Regions from separate parts of the Priestia sp. D3YE.R1 genome, predicted to be linked through region 1. Evidence: riboswitches for the same ligand, from Rfam matches in the RefSeq annotation. Region 1 holds a riboswitch; the other holds the start of a gene.
The links. A riboswitch is a leader RNA that binds a small molecule or an ion and turns the genes downstream of it on or off. The one in region 1 is predicted to bind glycine.
Positions count from the first base shown of each region.

Region 2: another riboswitch for glycine. It lies ahead of ACOZIR_RS24930 (amino acid permease); the one in region 1 lies ahead of gcvT (glycine cleavage system aminomethyltransferase GcvT).

Region 1 is NZ_JBLTHW010000001.1:403,911-407,078, forward strand. Features, by position in the region: gene ACOZIR_RS02110 (DEAD/DEAH box helicase) at 1-997, opposite strand, end outside; glycine riboswitch at 1,178-1,270, shown strand; gene gcvT (glycine cleavage system aminomethyltransferase GcvT) at 1,483-2,583, shown strand; gene gcvPA (aminomethyl-transferring glycine dehydrogenase subunit GcvPA) at 2,604-3,168, shown strand, end outside.
Region 2 is NZ_JBLTHW010000006.1:129,676-132,843, reverse strand. Features, by position in the region: gene ACOZIR_RS24935 (cache domain-containing protein) at 1-306, opposite strand, end outside; gene ACOZIR_RS24930 (amino acid permease) at 582-1,925, opposite strand; glycine riboswitch at 2,085-2,165, opposite strand; gene rlmD (23S rRNA (uracil(1939)-C(5))-methyltransferase RlmD) at 2,418-3,168, opposite strand, start outside.

The sequences.
Region 1 (3,168 bases):
GACGTTCCAGCATGTTTTTTAATGTCATATACACCGCTTCACGGCTGCTGCAGGCCTCTCGCTGCAGGGTTAAAATTGAAAAAGCGCTTGAAGGGTGCAGTCCGTTTCCTTTAAAAGACGTAATCGCATCGTATAGCTCGCGTTCTTTTGGCGAAAATTCAACAGGAATGGTTTGCACAATTCGCTTCGTCCATTCGATACCCGTATCGTGGCGGCGATTTCGAATCATAACTTTGTTAACAAGCTCTTTTAAGTGCTCATCGTTTTGCAAAGAGCGTTTTTTAGCAGAAAATAATTCTTCAAAATAGTCTTTATTGCCGAGATGGCCAGGCTTTAAAAGAGAGACTAAGTTAAAAATTTCTTCAATTCGATTTTGAATCGGTGTTGCGGTTAGCAACAGACAAAATTTCTTTTTCAGACTTTGAACAAATTCATAGTTTTTTGTTTTGTTGTTTTTAAGTTTATGAGCTTCATCAATGATGATGAGGTCGTAGTCTTGTTCTAGCACAATTTCTCGATGAGGAGAACGTTTTGCAGTATCAATTGAAGACACAACGATGTCACACTGATCCCACACATATGATTTTCTTTGAGGGACTGCAGGAATATAAAATTTTTGATTCAATTCCATAGCCCACTGTGAAACAAGCGAAGCTGGAACTAAAATGAGAACTTTTTTAACAAGTCCGCGAATCATATATTCCTTCAAAATTAACCCTGCTTCAATCGTTTTCCCCAGTCCTACTTCATCTGCTAAAATGGCTTTCCCATTCATTGTTTCCACTACTTGTTTGGCTACTTCGAGCTGATGAGGAAGCGGCGTTAAATCGGCTAGATGCTTTGGGCTTTGTAGTCCTTCAAATTCTGAGATAAGCGTTTGGTCTTCTATTTCATAGGCAAGTTTATACAAATCCCATGCAGACCAAGGACCGTCTTGCTCCAATTTAGTTGAGAAGGCCGCTTCCCATGTTTCATCGATGTTTAATTTCACTTTCATGATAAAAATGCTCCTTTGTAAAAAATTTTTATTGAACAAATGATAAGAATCAGGTAGGATAAAAATATATTTAGAAAATTTGAAAAAGAAAATAGATTAGCACTTTACAAATGATTGTGTGAATAAAGATAGATACATCTTTCAGTAGTATGCCCAACTTTACCAACTTTATAGAAGCGAATGATGACACGGGGAGAGACTACTTGAATGTAGCGCCGAAGGAGCAAGCAATAAAATTGTGAATCTCTCAGGCAAAAAGACTCTTGTTTGACGCAGCTCTGGAGAGTGTCTATGCGTTTATAGACCACCCACGAGGCAAACCTATTCGTTTATAGGTAAACTTTCAGGTGAAAAGGACAGAGACTTCCTACTAAATACAGTAGGGGGTTTTCTGTCCTTTTTTGTTTGGATACATAGTGATCCCCACACTCTTTGAAAACTCCCCGTTATGAAAAGTTTCACGTGAAAAAGAGGAGGACATAAATATGACAACAGAATTACACAAAACGCCGCTTTATGATACCTATCAGAAATATGGTGCCAAAACAATTGATTTTGGAGGATGGGCTCTTCCCGTTCAATTTTCTTCTATTAAAGAAGAGCATGAAGCTGTACGTACAAAGGCAGGCCTTTTTGATGTCTCTCATATGGGAGAAATTCTTGTAACAGGAGCTGATAGCTTAGCTTTTCTTCAGCACACGATGACAAATGACGTTTCTACCCTCGTAGATGGAAAAGCGCAGTATACGGCTATGTGTTATGAAGACGGAGGCACGGTAGATGATTTGCTGATTTATAAAAAAGCAGATCAAGAGTATTTGCTAGTCGTAAACGCTGCTAATATTCAAAAAGACTATGAGTGGCTGGTGTCTCACAAACAAGGAGATGTAACGCTCGTTAATCAATCTGATGAAACTGCGCAGCTAGCTTTACAAGGTCCCGTAGCAGAAAAAGTTTTACAAACGTTAACGAACGAAAATTTATCTTTATTAAAGCCGTTTACATTTGCTGATGATGTAGAAGTAGCGAATGTAAAAGCTCTCGTTTCACGTACTGGGTATACGGGGGAAGATGGCTTTGAAATTTATTGTTCTTCAGCTGACGCCTCTCACTTGTGGAAGGCTATTTTAGAAGCTGGCAGTGATGAAGGTGTGTTGCCTTGCGGATTAGGCGCTCGCGATACGCTTCGTTTTGAAGCTACTTTGGCTTTATATGGCCAAGAGCTTTCAAAAGATATTACGCCCATTGAAGCTCGAATTGGATTTGCAGTAAAAACGAACAAAGACAGCTTTATTGGAAAAGAAGTGTTAAAAGAACAGCGTGAAAGCGGGGCACCTCGTAAGCTGGTAGGAATAGAAATGATTGATAAAGGTATACCAAGACACGGTTACGAAGTATTTGCAGATGAAGAACAAATTGGATTTGTGACAACAGGTACACAGTCACCGACATTAAAGAAAAACATCGGTCTAGCACTATTGTCAGCAGAGTATACAGAGCTTGGTCAAGAAGTGGAAGTGCAGGTTCGAAAAAAACGCTTAAAAGCAAAAGTGGTTTCAACACCTTTTTATAAACGTTCAAAGTAAGCTTTGGGGAGGAATTTAACATGTTACATCGCTATTTACCAATGACAGAACAAGATCAGCAGCAAATGTTAGCAGCAATTGGTGTTTCATCTGTTGATGATTTATTTTCAGATATTCCGCAGCGCGTTCGTTTTCAAGGAGAATACAATATTAAAAAAGCGGCTTCAGAGCCTCAGCTGTTAAAAGAATTAAATAGTATGGCTGCTAAAAATGTTCATTTAAAAGACTATGCTTCTTTTTTAGGAGCAGGAGTTTACGATCATTACATGCCGGTTATTGTTGATCATGTTATTTCTCGTTCAGAATTTTATACGGCTTATACTCCGTATCAACCAGAAATCTCTCAAGGAGAACTTCAGGCCATCTTTGAATTTCAAACAATGATTTGTGAGTTAACGGGGATGGACGTGGCTAATTCTTCTATGTATGACGGAGGAACTGCTTTAGCAGAAGCCGCTATGCTCAGTGCGGGTCAAACAAAAAAGAAAAAAGTACTTGTCTCTGCGGCTGTTCACCCTGAGTCAAAAGATGTTTTAAAAACGTATGCGAAGGGTCAATACATTGAAGTGGTAGAAATCCCTGCAG
Region 2 (3,168 bases), on a different contig from region 1:
GCTATCGATATACGGTGAAATATTAACTATTTTCTGCAGTTCTTTGTCTATCTCTTGTTCATCATCCGATAAAAAAATAGGATCTTGCTGTACCTCGTCGCCCAAGCTCCAAATATCTTTAATCACGACGTTAATTTGCTCTTTCATTCTCTTGACGGTTTTATCAGTTACCTGTCGATATTGATCTTGAGAAATATTAGGCAGCATCACTCTTGAAACTATAAACATTAGCGTCAGTACGGTACAAATAAGAAGCACATTAATCGTGAAGATTTTCCAAAACGTATGAGATTTAAACCATTTCATGTTTGTTCACCTTAATCTAATGAAGTCTACCTCCATTGTACTGTAAAATGAAAACTTTTCCATGTAAATGATAGAATTCCACCTTTAGACATAGAAGAAAAGCATTGGGTTCTACATTACGACCAGAAAACTATGAGCTTTTTCACTGTGTTTTAAACATTTTTTTAAGGTTCTTATATAAACTTTGCTTCCTGCATTTTCTTCATGCAGTAGAAATCCATTATTTATCCTCCAATAAAAAGACCCCATCACGAAATGATGAGGTCGTCAATTTACTATTTCTTTTTCCTTCTAGCCCAGTAAAAACCAAATAAAAGAATAAACCAAACGGGTGTCAACAATAAGGCTGGGCGCGTCGCATCAGAAAACAGCATAATAATAAGAATCACTGCAAATAACGCTAGCACAACATAGTTTATAAATGGTGTTAACGGTGCTTTGAATGTTGATGCTGCATGCAGCTGCGGACGCGTTTTTTTATATCTTAGATGGCAAATCAAAATGATACTCCACACCCAAATAAAACAAATAGCGCTAATGGTTGTTACGATGCCAAAAGCTTGGTCTGGTATCAGTTTGCTTAACAAAGCTCCCGCTGAGATAACCAGCGTAGATACAAACAATCCGCTGCTTGGTACGTGGTTTTTGTTCAGTTTTGCAAACGTAGATGGCCCTTGGTCATTTTTACTTAAATTATATAAGATACGGCTTGTTGAAAACATTCCGCTATTACAAGCAGAAGCGGCTGAAGTTAATACAACAAAATTAATAATTCCAGCAGCAAGCGGAATTCCGACTAAACTAAAGGTTTTAACAAATGGGCTTTCTGCCGCATTTAATTCCATCCACGGGTTAATAAATAAAAGGACGATAAGCGCTCCAACATAGAAAAATAAGATTCGCAGCGGAATTTTATTAATGGCCGATGGAATATTTTTTTGGGGATTTGATGTTTCCGCTGCCGATACCCCTACCAATTCAACCCCGACGTATGCGAAAATAACCATTTGGAATGAAAGTAAGAAACCTGAAACCCCGTTCGGAAACAGTCCTCCATGATTCCAAAGATTTTGAACCGTAACCGATCCTGTATCCGTTTTAAATCCGATTACCAGTAAAATAACGCCAATCACAATTAACGCAAGAATCGTAATAACCTTTATTAAAGCAAACCAAAACTCTAATTCTCCAAATAATTTTACGGTTAATAAGTTAAGCCCTAATAAAATAATCACACAAATAAGTGCAGGAATCCACTGAGGGAGATTGAACCAATATTTCACATATACGCCAACGGCAATCACGTCAGCCATAGCTGTCATGATCCAGCAAAACCAGTACGTCCATCCTGTGACAAATGAAGCCCATGGTCCAAGATACTCTTCAGCAATATCTGTTAACGATTGATAACCTGCTTTAGACAGCAGTAGTTCTCCTAGCGCTCTCATCACAAAGAAAAGCGCAATACCCACAATTAAATAAGCAAAGATGATAGAGGGACCTGCAAGCTGTATTGCTTTACCAGAACCTAAAAATAATCCCGTCCCAATGGTTCCTCCAATCGCGATTAGCTGAACATGACGATTGGATAAATCCCTCTTTAATTCTCGTTGTTCCAACTCTAACTCCTCCTAACAATAAAACCTTTGATACAATCGTGCGGACTACAAAATAAAGTCCAATAAAAAAAGAGATTGGATGCGCTCCAATCTCATGGTCATAAGAATAACAAATATTATGGTACATACTAACAATTAGTAACATGCCAAATAAATATCCGGTACTCTTCTGTCCTTTTGCCTGAGATTGTGAACCCTTCGGCGTCGCGAAACTATCGCGATCTCTCCAGAAGCTGCTCCTGCTATAGTGTGATCCATAGCAATCATAGCTTTCTACGTATTAAATTTTTCAGTCAATAGAATGACTGTCGAATAGTTGTTTATTCTAATACCAGTTGGATGCTTTGTCAATAAGAAAAATTATTTTCATTTATTTTCCTTCTTTGAAAGAAGACACTACATAAAAACCTTGTTCTTTTATTTGTGATAAAAATCATCCTATCACAAACAAAAAAAAAGCAGAATCAAATCTGCCCTTTACTCTTTTTCTATTCATTTCTTTAACGTCAAACTCACCACATTCTCCACATGCGCCGTATGAGGGAACATATCAACAGGCTGAATGTAATCAACATGATAAGCCTTCGACAGCTGCTGCACATCTTTCGCTAATGTGGATGGATTACAAGAAACGTAAACCACTTTCTTTGGCTTCACTTGTAAAATTGTTTTTAGAAGCTTGTCATCACAGCCTGTTCGCGGAGGGTCAACGACGATTACGTCTGGCTTCCAGCCTTCTTTTACCCACTGCGGCATCCATTTTTCAGCTGGACCCGTCACATATGTGGCATGTTCAAATCCATGGTCTTTGGCATTTTTTCGCGCGTCTACAACGGATTCTTCAATCGTGTCCATTCCGCGAATTTCTTTGGCATCTTTAGCAAGCCATAAGCCAATTGTCCCTACTCCGCAGTATGCATCTACAATTTTTTCACTGCCCGTTAGCGCAGCTGCTTTTTTTACTTCGTCATATAGCTTCACCGTTTGAAGAGGATTCAACTGGAAAAATGCACGCGCTGAAAGTTCGAATGAGATATCACCTAACGTTTCTTGAATCACTGATTTTCCAGCGAGCGTAAACGTTTCGTCTCCAAAGATAAGCGATGTTTTTTGGCCGTTTACGTTTTGTACGAGCGATTTCACTTCCGGCAGGCGGCGCTGAATTTCTTTCATCAGCAGCTCTTTTTTCGGAATTTCTTTTTTAGCCGTAATCAAGACAATTTGAACTTCACCCGTTTCAAAT